DNA from 4 places in the Shewanella zhangzhouensis genome. Region 1 is predicted to be linked to each of the others. Evidence: predicted binding sites of a transcription regulator. Region 1 holds the regulator's gene; each other region holds the start of a gene.
The links. Region 1 encodes sigma-54, which starts transcription at its own class of promoters, with help from an activator protein. Its sites were predicted from a motif close to GTTGGCACGNNNNTNGNNT; they were not measured.
Positions count from the first base shown of each region.

Region 1 (3,208 bases):
AGGGTGCTGAGATGTTGCTGACACTGGTCCGATGGCACCAGCAAGGCAAACAGAATGTCCACCGGCTGCTTATCAATGGCGTCATAACCTATGGCTTCTTCACACTTGATAAGCACAGCTAAAGGCTTATCGATAGTGCCAATGCGGCCATGGGGAATGGCAATACCATTGCCAATACCGGTGCTGCCCATTTTTTCACGGGCCAGCAGGCTTTCGAATATCTCTTGAGACGAGAGGGAGGGATTCTGGGCAGCAGCGAGATCGCTAATCAGCTCCAGCACCTTTTTCTTGCTGCCCGGAGTGGCACAGCTAGTGCACTCCGGCGCCAGGATGGTACTTAGTTCCATCGTTAATGTTTGGTCAGTTTCTCTTTGTGTTTAATAACCTGACGGTCCAATTTATCAATTAGGGCGTCAATGGCGGCGTACATGTCTTCATGTTCTGAAGTGGCGAATACCTCGCCACCGTTGAGGTGAAGCTTGGCTTCTGCGATTTGCTGCAATTTCTGAACATTGAGAACAACGTGGACATTATTGATCTGTTCGAAATGGCGTTCAAGCTTGGAGAACTTGCTCTCTACGTAGTTACGCAGTGAATCAGTGATTTCGATATGATGCCCAGTCAGATTGATTTGCATAGACACTTTCCTCCAAAGACCTTGGGTGGGTTATAAACTCTTACGTTGGTTCGACGGTGGGATCAGCATCGCTTCTCGGTATTTGGCGATGGTGCGTCTAGCAACGTTGATTCCTTGTTCTGCCAGAAGTTCCGCCATTTTGCTGTCGCTCAATGGTTTCTTCTGATTTTCTGCCGCCACCAGTTTCTTGATAAAGGCGCGGATGGCAGTAGATGAGCATTCTCCGCCATCTTCGGTCCCGACGTGGCTGGAGAAAAAATACTTGAGTTCAAAGATACCCCTTGGGGTATGCATGTACTTTTGAGTGGTGACCCGTGAGATGGTGGATTCGTGCATCTCTACCGCTTCGGCGATATCGTTGAGCACCATGGGTTTCATGGCCTCTTCACCATACTCAAAAAAGCCCTGCTGGAACTGCACTATGCAATTGGCGACTTTCAGCAAGGTGTCGTTGCGGCTTTCCAGGCTCTTGATAAACCACTTGGCCTCTTGCAAATGCCCGCGGATAAACTGGCTGTCAGCCTGGTTGCGACTGGTGCGTGCCATGGCGGCATATTGCTGGTTCACACTCAGTTTAGGCATACAATCGGGATTAAGCTCTACAACCCAACGGCCATTTTTTTTACTGACCGAGACATCCGGAATGACATACTCATCCTTGGTGCTGGTCACAGACTCACCGGGACGGGGGTTCAGCCCCTGAATGAGGATGATTGCATCCCTGAGTTCTTCTTCCTTGAGGCGGGTTTTACGCATCAGGGTACGGAAGTCGCGGTTGGCAATCAGATCCAAATGGTCACGGATAAGCAGCTTGGCGTTGTCCAGATGGGGGGTATCCGCCGGGAACTGACCAAGTTGAATGAGCAGGCACTCTGCCAAATCACGGGCAGCTACCCCGATGGGGTCGAAGTGTTGAATGCGTTTGAGCACGGCCTCAACTTCGTCAAGCTCGACTTCTTCATCGCCCACGGCCTCGAGAATTTCTTCAAGACTTTGGGTTAAGTAACCCTTTTCGTCAATGGCATCTATGATGGCAGTGGCAATGGCCAGATCGGTATCGGAAAAAGGGGTGAGATTTTTTTGCCACTCGAGATGTTCGTACAGGCCTTCACTGGTTTCGCCCTGAAACGGCATATCATCTTCGCCACGGATCCCGGGACCGGAAACGGGGGCGGCCGTAAAGACTTCATCCCAGGTGGTATCCATTGGCAGCTCGTCCGGCATGGACTGCTGACTGATAGCGTCTGAAGTTTCCAGCGAAGCACTGTCACTGGTGTCGTTTGAGACGGACTCCTGGCTGAACTGGTCGTCAAATTCTTTATCGCCGCCGTCGGCATCAAACTGATCGCTGCCCAGTTCGTCGTCCAGCTCCAACAGGGGGTTGGCGTCGAGGGCTTGCTGAATTTCCTGTTGCAGTTCAAGCGAAGAGAGTTGAAGCAGACGAATGGCCTGCTGCAACTGTGGCGTCATTGTGAGTTGTTGTCCCAGTTTTAGCTGGAGCGACGCTTTCATTGTACTGCGAATCCTTCACTAAATTATTCAGGTAGAAAGCTTTTCTATCAGGTTATCCGGTGATTTACCACCCTGATTATCCGGATATGAGAAGGGGGCTTTGTTAATTAACTATAGCCTGAATTGCTCACCCAAGTACACTGCACGCACCTGCTGATTGTCGAGGATTTCGGCAGGGGTGCCTTCGGCAATCAAATCGCCATGGCTGACGATATAGGCTTTTTCGCACACATCGAGGGTTTCCCTCACATTGTGGTCGGTGATAAGCACTCCGAGGCCACGATTCTTGAGTTGCTCGATAATCTTTTTGATATCGATAACGGAAATCGGGTCGACCCCGGCGAAGGGCTCATCCAGCAGGATAAATCTGGGGTTGGCGGCAAGTGCCCGGGCAATCTCGACCCGGCGACGTTCACCCCCTGACAGTGACATGCCCAGATTGTCACGGATGTGGGTGATGTGGAACTCTTCCAGCAGCTGCTCCAGCGACTCTTCACGCTCATCGGCGTTCAGCTCTTTGCGCATCTGCAGCACAGCCATGATGTTATCGCGCACCGACAGCTTGCGGAAGATGCTGGCTTCCTGTGGCAGGTAGCCAATGCCTTTGCGTGCGCGCAGGTGCATGGGATCCAGCGTCAGGTCATCATCGTTGATGTGTATGCTGCCCTTGTCGCTCTGTACCAGGCCTACCACCATGTAAAAAGTGGTGGTTTTACCGGCCCCATTGGGGCCCAGCAAGCCGACAACCTGGCCGGTATTTACGGTGAGGCTGACGTTTTTGACAACCTGGCGGTTTTTGTAACTCTTGGCGAGATTACTGGCCTTCAGGGTCAGTTGGGTCATTGCTGCTTCTCTTGCTGAGGTTGCTCAGTAGTGCCCTTATCCTGCAGCTCCTGCTGGTAATTTTCGGGCTTGATGATGGTGATAACCCGGTCGTCTTTTTTACCGCTGCTTTGGGAAGTGAGCTGCTGCTTTTCGATATCGTAAACGATGGAGTCGGCGCTGACCTGGCTGCCATCCTGCTCGACCTTGGCATTGCCTTTGAGGCTCATAACGCGA
Region 1 is NZ_CP080414.1:3,837,387-3,840,594, reverse strand. Features, by position in the region: gene ptsN (PTS IIA-like nitrogen regulatory protein PtsN) at 1-347, opposite strand, end outside; gene hpf (ribosome hibernation promoting factor) at 350-637, opposite strand; gene K0H63_RS16925 (RNA polymerase factor sigma-54) at 668-2,149, opposite strand; gene lptB (LPS export ABC transporter ATP-binding protein) at 2,261-2,992, opposite strand; gene lptA (lipopolysaccharide transport periplasmic protein LptA) at 2,989-3,208, opposite strand, start outside.

Region 2 (3,208 bases), 1.7 Mb from region 1:
TGGCCGCCCTTCAGCGTAGGCTCTCTTGGCAATGTCGGCTGCTTTCCCATAACCCACTATCGGATTCAGGGCCGTCACCAAAATCGGATTTCGGCTAAGCTCTTTGGCCATACGCCCTTCACATACCTCAAACCCGTCGATGGCCTTGTCAGCCAGGGCCATCATGGCATTGGTCAAAAGCGCAGTGGATGAGAGTAAGTTATCCGCTATCACGGGCAGCATCACATTCAGCTCGAAATTGCCCGACTGTCCGGCCACTGTGATACAGGCATCATTGCCTATGACCTGGGCACAGGCCATGGCAACCGCTTCGGGGATCACCGGGTTGACCTTACCGGGCATAATCGATGAACCGGGCTGCAGCGCCGGCAAGCGGATTTCACCCAGACCCGCCAGCGGCCCGGAGTTCATCCAGCGCAAATCGTTGGCAATTTTCATCAGGGTAACGGCCAGTGCCTTGAGTTCACCGGACAGCGCCACCGCCGCATCCTGGCTGGCAATCCCGGTAAAAAGATTCGGTGCGGGCTGAAATGCCAGACCCGTAAGCAGATTCAGCTCACGGCAAAACGCCTGGGGGAATCCCGGCGCGGCGTTAACGCCTGTGCCCACTGCGGTGCCCCCCTGGGGCAATTGCCACAGGGAGATGAGCTGCGACTGTAATTGCAGCTCTCTGGCATCCAACTGACTGGCCCAGGTTTCGAGGCTCTGGCTCAAGCGCACCGGCATGGCATCCATCAAATGGGTACGGCCCGTTTTCACGACTCCCTTTACGCTCGCCGCCTTGGTTCTGATGCAGGACTTAAGATGCATCAGGGCTGGCAGAAGGCTCTTGGTCAACAAGCTTGCCGACGCCACCTGAATACAGCTTGGAATAACATCGTTGCTGCTCTGCCCAAGATTCACCTCATCATTGGCGCTGACAGGGCGACCAAGACTCTCTGAGGCGAGCCGGGCCAGTACCTCATTGGCATTCATGTTGCTGCTGGTACCTGAGCCGGTTTGAAACACATCCACGGGGAAGTGCTGCATCAGCGCCTTGTCCTGGCGTAAGGATAAAGCCGCCTCAGAGATGACCTTACCGCAATCATTTGCCAGCACGCCCAATTGGCTGTTGGCACGGGCTGCGGCGGCCTTTATCAGCAATAGCGTCTCAATAAATGCCTTTGGCATCGGCTGGCCGCCAATGGCAAAGTTGTTCAGCGCCCGCTGAGTTTGCGCGCCATAGAGTGCCCCGGCGGGTACGATAACCTCGCCCATGCTGTCTTTTTCAATCCGGCTATCCATAATAACGTCCTGTTTGCGAAGGGCTTGTGCCTGTTGCCTGACCACAGGGCTCCACACATGGCCAGAGAACTGTCCTGCCACGCTGGTAACAAAACACGGCTGTAATATCAGTGTACGCCAAGGACAGATGGCGGGCTGCGCGATTCGCAGATACAAAAAAGCCCATGGGAACATGGGCTTTTTTAGCGTGGGGCGGTTCAGTCATCCCGGGTTAATACTTCAAGCAGTTCAATCTCGAAGGTCAAATCCGAGTTTGGCGGGATCATATTGCCAATCTGGCGCTCACCATAGGCCAGATGTGATGGCACCTGTAAACGGCGCTTCCCACCGACCTTCATACCAATAATGCCCTGATCCCATCCCTTGATAACCCGCCCTGTGCCTATTACGCACTGAAATGCCTGGCCCCTGTCATGGGAGGAATCAAACTGGGTGCCATCGGCGAGCCAGCCCCGATAATGGGTGGTAATAAGGGCGCCCTTTACCGCCGCCTTACCCTCACCCTCAATCACATCGTCTATTTGGAGTTCAGACATACAGACTCTTCTTTCGCAATTTATCGATAAAGGCTGAGTGTACCACAGCAGATACCGGACACCCTGCCCAAGGCGGACACTCGAGGTGTCCGAAAGTGGTGAATTCGACCAACTGATAGTGTCCGGCCGGACAACCATTCCAGAATGAAAACACAAACCCATTTTATATCAAATAGTTAAATATTGGCACGTTACCTGCTAACGTTACCTGTTAATTGCTCAGATAACGCTCAGCCAACTTTAGATAAAAGAACAAGGAATTCACATGAAAATCACCGCATCTCTCGCTGCTTTGTCTCTGGTATTCGCCTCTGCCGCCACAATGGCAAACGAAAGCCAACAGCTGTCGGTATCGGCCAACGGATTAAAAGGCCTGAATGTCGAAGCCGGCGCCGGCAGTTTCATGCTCACCGGCAGTGATACCGACCAGGTACAGGTCGAGGCTGATATCTTCCACCCCAAAGGTGACAAGCCTGAGTTCACCCTGGAAGTTCGCGGCAACACCGCCTATCTGGTGGCCAAATTCCCCGAATCCTATTCATTTTCAGGCAAGTCGCCCTACATCAACGTCACTGTGACTATGCCCCAAACCCTGATGTTAGACCTCGCGGACGGTTCGGGCGACATCGAAATCCGCGGCCTCACGAGTGATATCCGGGTTAACGATGGCTCAGGCAACCTCCTTATCGAGGGTGGCAATCAGGTATCCATCAATGACGGCTCAGGGGATCTGACCCTGACCAATAGCACAGGTGATGTGGATATCAACGATGGTTCCGGCAATATCACAGTATCCGACATTTCAGGTAATGCCGACATCCAGGACGGCTCCGGTGATATCAGGGTAACGGCTGTCATGGGGAATGCCAAAATCCAGGATGGTTCCGGCAATATCTTCGTCGACCAAGCCAAGGGAAAGGTCGAGATCACCGACGGCTCGGGCAATATCAACGTCAAAAACGCAGGGGGCCTGATTATCCACTCAGATGGCTCTGGCAGCGTAAATACCGCCAATATTCAAGGTGATGTGATCCTTCGCTAAGCTGACCTTTCACAATCCAGTCTTCCCGGCGCTGAAGCGGTCCAGGGCTTGCCTTGGCCGTTTCGGCCCACCCTCAACTGTTAATGAGTTCAGCGCTTGCGGATAACCAGGGTCACCTGACCAACGGTGAGGCCAAACTTATTGATATCGCTCTTGTTAAGCAGGGTGTTTTCATCAATCTGATAGAGCCAGTCGTCAAAGGCTACATCAACTTCGCTGCCATCGACCTTAAGGCGCATATCGTAGCGCCAGCGCAGGGCAAAGCCTTCGAGCTGCCCCTCGGCGACACCTAAAATATCATCGGCACGGCCGAGCCAGCGGTCACCGCCCTGTGGTTCGAGCTGCC
Region 2 is NZ_CP080414.1:1,044,971-1,048,178, reverse strand. Features, by position in the region: gene K0H63_RS04505 (class II fumarate hydratase) at 1-1,284, opposite strand, end outside; gene K0H63_RS04500 (FKBP-type peptidyl-prolyl cis-trans isomerase) at 1,482-1,820, opposite strand; gene K0H63_RS04495 (DUF4097 family beta strand repeat-containing protein) at 2,086-2,862, shown strand; gene K0H63_RS04490 (DUF3833 domain-containing protein) at 2,952-3,208, opposite strand, start outside.
Region 2: the regulator sigma-54 is predicted to act here: its motif matches at 2,003-2,021, upstream of K0H63_RS04495 (DUF4097 family beta strand repeat-containing protein).

Region 3 (3,208 bases), 890 kb from region 1:
GGTTTTGCTGTTAGCGAAAATCGAAGCCGCATACACATCGGCAAACTCAGCACGTGACTCTTTAAAGCCCGTGGTGTTGACGTTGGCGATGTTGTTGGCAGTGGTGTTCAAATCTTTCTGGGCGGCAGCAATGCCACTGAGTGCGATATTGAAAGACATAAGTCAATTACCTCTTTAGTCTGGTTTTCTGGATCAGCTCTCAGCCACAGCCAGAACATCCGATAGTTTAATGCCGCCAATGCCACGCAAGTTAAGAATGGCGCCTGTTGCTGCAGTCCCAAGCGACACGCTGGTCACGTGGGCATAAGTTGAAACCGGTAATTCCTCGGCCTTACCATCGACCCGACCACTGGCCTTGATGGTGTAAGTACCGTCGGCAACGGGTTTACCTTCGGCGTCGAGGCCATCCCAATTCACATCAATGTTGCCGCCATCACTGCCATCGACACTGAAGGTTTTCACCAACTGTCCCTTGGCATCTTCAATGCGCACCATGATTGTCTCAATGGGCTTGGAGGTACTGATAACGCCCTTGAGGTTGGGCTCTTCAGCGGATACATGACCAGATGCTGATGGGATCAGCACCTTCTGTCCCACCAAACCCGATGCCTGCAGTGCCTGACTGGAGGTCATCACGGTATTCAGATTCACAATGTGCTCGTTCAAATTGGCGATACCGTCCACGGTAGAGAAAGACGCCATCTGGGCAATCATCTGGTCGTTTTCAACCGGCTTGAACGGATCCTGCATAGACAACTGCTGCGACAAGAGGGCGAAAAAGTCCTCTTGGGTCAATTCCTGTTTTTTGGCCTCTGGCACTGCTTCTTTGGTCTGCAACCTGACACTGTCCAGAAAGGGATTTCCCGTGCTCTGGGTTGACTGGGCCGCCGATGCCTGACTGATAGAGTTAAGAAAACTCACGGCTTACCTCCTTAGCGCCACATCCGTTATTTGCCCATTCTCAAAGTCTGCATCAGCATACTCTTGGCGGTATCGGCCACCTGGACATTCATTTGGTACGAACGCGAAGCGGATATCATGTCGGCCATTTCTTCCATCACGTTCACATTGGGTTTGTAAATAAAGCCATCGGCATCCGCCATGGGATGGTCCGGGTTGTATTCTTTTTGCAGCGGCTTATCGCTTTCGACTATGCCTTTGACATTCACACCACGGGCAGATTGCTGCTGGCTGGCTTTGGCAAGTTCAGCCTCAAACACGGGATGACGCGCCCGGTAGGTTTTATCGACGCTGCTGGACACTGAGTCGGCGTTGGCAATGTTGCTGGCGGTGGTGTTGAGGCGGACCGATTGCGCGCTCATGCCGGAGCCAGACACATTGAAGATATTAAACAAGCTCATTGTCAGTCTCCTTTAATGGCCTTTTTCATACCGTTGAACTTGCCTTCCAGAAAGCCCAGCGACATCTGATATTCCAGCGCATTTTGCATAAAGGCAGATTGTTCCTGCTGAATATCCACAGTGTTGCCATCGCCGGTATCTGGCTGATTGGGGACACGGAACTGCACGTGCTGTCGGCTCAGTGCTTGCAAGTCAAAATGCCCTTCACTGGTTTGAGCCATTTGCATGCCACGCTGGTGGCTGCGTGCCGCCTGCAACGCATCGGCAAAGTTCACATCCCGTGCTTTGTAATGGGGGGTATCGGCGTTGGCGATATTGCTTGAGAGGACTTCCGCCCGCTCTGCTCTGATGCCAAGGGTAAACTGATGCACCCCAAGCGCCTTATCGAAACTGATCGCCATAAAATTGCCTCCACGCCATGATGGCAGATGAAAAGCAATTCGTGTGCCAAATCTGGGGAGTTCCGCCATGCAAATGGCAGACAACAAAAAAGCCGACTTTGCCAAGTCGGCTTTTTTGTTTTTATTCATTAGGTTATTTGGCTATGTCTTCTTCTGGTAGTAAATACCCGGGTTGCAGCGCACCATGTCAAATTCATCGGTCAAACCGGCAATGGACTCGGAAGCGCCAAGAAACAGGATGCCCTTGGGATTGAGAGCGGCAGCAAATTGCCGCAGTATTTTTGCCTTTGCCTCAGGGGCAAAGTAAATGAGCACGTTACGGCAAAAGATGATGTCAAACTTACCCAGCAAGGCATAGCTTTCCAGCAGGTTATGTGCCCGGAAACTCACCATACGCCGCACGTTGTCTTTTACCCGCATATTGCCGCTTGGCAGGGTATCGAAAAATGCTCTTTTTCGTTCATCCGATAAGCCCCGTCCCAGCGCCAGGCTATCGTATTCGGCCTGTTTACAGCGATCCAGCATCGAGGGGGATAAATCCGTTGCCTGAATCGATGCGCCTGCGGGCAAGCCGCCCGGACGTTTTTGCTGATATTCGAGGATAGTCATCGCCAGCGAATAAGGCTCTTGCCCTGAAGAACAAGCGGCAGACCAAATTTTAAGCGGCCTGCCAAGCTTGGCATAGTCAGGCAGCAGCGCATTGGCGAGCAATTCGAAGGGGTATTTATCACGAAACCACAGTGTTTCGTTGGTAGTCATGGCATCAATGACCTCGGCGCGCAGTTGCCGCTCTGTGGGTTTCATTGAATGTTTGACCACTTCTGATAACGAAGGCAGGTTGTATTTGCCCATCAGAGGCGCAAGGCGGCTGCGGACCAGATACTGCTTGTTTTCGCCAAGCACTATGCCGCTGTGTTGTTCAAGGAACAACCTGAATTGATTATATTCCGCTTCAGCCAGTGATTTGTCTGACACCGTTTCTCATCCTGCACCAAATAGAGAAAATTAACTCAATAACTGGTTAACTTTCTGATTTTATTCCCCAAAAATAAGCGCTGCTTTATACATTATCCAGTGACTGAATACAAGCGCCCTTGGAGGAGTATAACCCCGCCCAAGGGGAATGCCATCCTGCTCAGATACTCAGGTGCTTGTTAACCGCAGCGGCCAGTTCGTCGGGATTGAACTTGGCAATAAAGTCGTTGGCACCCACTTTCTGAACCATCGCCTGATTAAACACACCGCTCAGCGACGTGTGCAAAATCACCTTGATGTCTTTGAGTTTGGGGTCATCACGGATTTCGGCGGTCAGGGTATAACCGTCCATTTCCGGCATCTCGATATCGGAGATAATCAGCGGGATCTCGTGAGCCACGTTGGTCATTTCCGCCGAAATGGCTTTCAGCTTTTCCAGTGCTTCACGGCCATCTTTTGCCGTGTCAATCT
Region 3 is NZ_CP080414.1:2,945,143-2,948,350, forward strand. Features, by position in the region: gene flgE (flagellar hook protein FlgE) at 1-159, opposite strand, end outside; gene flgD (flagellar hook assembly protein FlgD) at 193-921, opposite strand; gene flgC (flagellar basal body rod protein FlgC) at 948-1,361, opposite strand; gene flgB (flagellar basal body rod protein FlgB) at 1,364-1,762, opposite strand; gene K0H63_RS12910 (CheR family methyltransferase) at 1,904-2,737, opposite strand; gene K0H63_RS12915 (chemotaxis protein CheV) at 2,898-3,208, opposite strand, start outside.
Region 3: the regulator sigma-54 is predicted to act here: its motif matches at 1,795-1,813, upstream of flgB (flagellar basal body rod protein FlgB).

Region 4 (3,208 bases), 890 kb from region 1:
TCAGAACATCACCCGGATCAACGACATCTCCCTGGACAATCAGTCCAAGAGCGAAACCGTCGGCCACACCAGCGACAGGATTGCCGAAGACTCTCGGCAGATGGAGCAGTTGATTGCGGTATTCAAGGTATAGGTTGATTGCTTAGCCAGTGTAGCGGCCAACCAAGCTGAACGTTAGTCACTGCATTTTGGCGATTATTCACATGCCTGACTGAGCCGCAAGGCTATTCCGAAGCATATCCCCTGAAGTGAACTTCTACAGCATGGATGCTGTCGTCGAGCTTACATGGATGTACTCGCTGCGCGTCACCTAAGTGGATGTGCCAAGGGGCGCTCATTCGTATCCATGCGATCGCGACATTGGTGCATCCATGCACGGCACCCACGGCAGGGGGATAAGCGTGTCGTCAGACTGCGAGATGAACAGTTTCATCTCGCAAGCGTTCCCCGAAGGCCTCTGGCCGCCACGCGGGGATTAATGGCATCAGATGCCGGAAGTTGCAGTTGAAACAAGAGATTGCCACGGTGGCGGCACATAAGCGGCACAGCCGATCAATACAGATACTGTAGCGGCAACAGAAACACAAAAATTGGCAGAAAAAGAGGAACTGAACGACAAGCTTGAAACTTGTGCAAGCATTCACAAGCACAAGTGAATGGTCTCCCCACAGGGACTCGAACCCCGATCGGTCGCTTAGGAGGCGACTGCTCTATCCTGTTGAGCTATAGGGAGACCCGCTGATTATACCTATTTTGTCTTTGATTAAAAGTCTTGATATTTAACTGGTTAATTCTTGTTCTGCCCGGTTTTTATCGCAATATCGCTGACCTGAATATTATCCACGCTGCCCAGACCAGAGAGCTCGGCGCGGGCACTGTCTTCAGTTACCTGGGTTATGCTGATGTTTGTTTTGGTGTTGTTCCCGGTGGCGCGGGTGTCGTTCAGCCTGTCTGGAATGTGTTTTGCCAGCACCACGGCGAGTTCATCCCCGACCTTAATGCCATGGCGACGTCCCAGATTCAGGATCAAAGTTTGCCCCTGCCTGGCAACAATTTGCCCCAGTACAGGGCGGCAAAACAGTGCCTTGTCGAGTTCCTTTACCGCCTGCACCAGCAGTTTATCTACCGCCATGCCATAGGCTGAGCGCCAGAACCTGTCATGGGTTGGGGACACCTGCTCCGTGCGTTCGAACTCCCAGGGAGCAGAGGTTGTGAACTCGTCACGCCAGATAATTTCGCCGCTGATCCCCTGGAACAGGGTGAGGGTAAGGGCAAACTGGCGCTCGGGGGCGTCTGTGACCAGGCCGAAGTAGCTACTTTGCGCGGGCTCGGTGGAGACATCAGTAATTTGGGGGACCAAAACGTATTGGCTATCGCTTGCCATGGCAAGGTACCCCGGCAAACGATAGCCGGGGGCGGCAAGTTGCCTTGCGTCCACATCAAGACGCGCGCCGGGCCGCAGGTTGGCAAAGGCCGCACCTGAGGTACTGTCCAGTCGTCGGGCGAGCTGCCGGGATACGGCTTCCCCAAGGTTATTTATCTGACCCTGCGCCAATTGGCTGCGGTGACTCACGGCGGCTTCGGGCAATAGTATCGCTGCTTTCAGGTGGGTGCTCTGACACTGATTTTGAGGCGCTTCCATCAATTCGACGCGCAGTTGCACTCGTAAGCGGTTGTTTTCAATCTGCTCACTGATGAGCTGTACGGGCCCAGTCATCAGCTGTTGCATCAGACGGGTGCTGGTATCGGTAAGATGACCATCGACCATCTGCTGTGAGGATTCAATGCTGACACCGGCTTGCAGGCTGGCATAGCTGACGGCCTGCTCAATGGCTTCTGCGCGAGCTTTGGTGACGTTACCATTGACGATAACGGCCTCGCCCTGGGCGGTCACCCAGTCGGCTTGTGCCTGAATGCTCATAAGGAGCGCGCTGAAAACGAGGGCGGATTTTATCAATCCCATATGCCTGTCCTGCCACATCTCAAAGGGTTGAGGGTTCCATCCATTGGTGTCTTTGGCACAGGGCCTGCAAGCCATTTTAGTGCCGCCGCGGTGCATGCTGGATACCGGATGGTTCTGTCATGATACGGACTAAGCAAGTTACGTGCCGCCCCAGGCCTGGCATCCGCTGGGATTATGGTGTTTTAAAGTAAAGTAATTGCCACAGGTGCCGATAGCTGTGTAATGGAGTGGAAAGTCTGAAGATGGGTTTTCTTATTAATTTATATAAAATCATGGAGTTGTCTCTATGAAGGTGCGAATGGTCACTGCTCTGGCACTCGCTTTTGTATGGTTGCCTGCGATGGGGCAGCCCAAGGTTCCTCAGAGTGTATCCTATGGGGAAGACGGCTACCCACAACGGGAGCAAGTCAATGTTCTGGCACAGCAGATAGTCAATGAGCTGCTGCTGACCAACGACGTGCTTTCATCCACCGATCCCATCGTGGTGACAACCCCGGTAAACGTGGATGACATGACTCAAAGTGGCAGTTTTGCCCGCCAGTTGCAGCAGGGCATGATGGCCGCGCTGCATGCCCGGTACTTCAACGTGGTGGATACGGCTATCAGCCAAACCCTGAGAGTCACAGACAAAGGGGACTTGCTGCTGAGTCGTGATTGGCAAAAGCTGCGTGAATCTGCCCAGACCCAGCATGTGCTGGTGGCTACTTACAGCCTGGGGCGGGATGGCATGACAGTAAATAGCCGTCTGGTCGACATAGCCAATAACCGTGTGGTAGCGACATCTCAGTCGTTCAGTCGTCCGGGGGATCTCAGGGATTACCTGGGTTACTCCCAGCAAGTCGTTTCCAAAGACGGGCTGTTATATCGCCATGAAGCGCCGGGGCTGGACAGGGTCACTCTGCTTGGAGAAGACAAATGAAAAAGTGGATTAGCACCTGTTTGACCCTGGTGTTTTTAGCCGGGTGCGCCAGCAGTGATGACCGTTATGTGCAGTGGGAGACTGAGGCGCCAGCGAGTTTTCCCAAGCTGACCGCCATTGGCTATGCGCCTTTGGCAACCCAACCTGCGAAGACCCAGGCCGAAAAGGTGCTGATGGCCATGCAGGCCTCAAAGCTTGCGGCATACAGAGAACTGGCAGAGCAGGTTTACGGTCAAAAAATCAGTGCCGGCGCCAGCGTGAACGACTGGGCCATGGGCAGTGACAGCATTAAAGCATCGGTATCTGGTGTCATCCGCGGCGCCAGA
Region 4 is NZ_CP080414.1:2,951,079-2,954,286, reverse strand. Features, by position in the region: gene K0H63_RS12955 (methyl-accepting chemotaxis protein) at 1-133, shown strand, start outside; tRNA gene K0H63_RS12950 (tRNA-Arg) at 658-733, opposite strand; gene K0H63_RS12945 (flagellar assembly protein FlgT) at 788-1,963, opposite strand; gene K0H63_RS12940 (FlgO family outer membrane protein) at 2,250-2,882, shown strand; gene K0H63_RS12935 (LPP20 family lipoprotein) at 2,879-3,208, shown strand, end outside.
Region 4: the regulator sigma-54 is predicted to act here: its motif matches at 2,095-2,113, upstream of K0H63_RS12945 (flagellar assembly protein FlgT).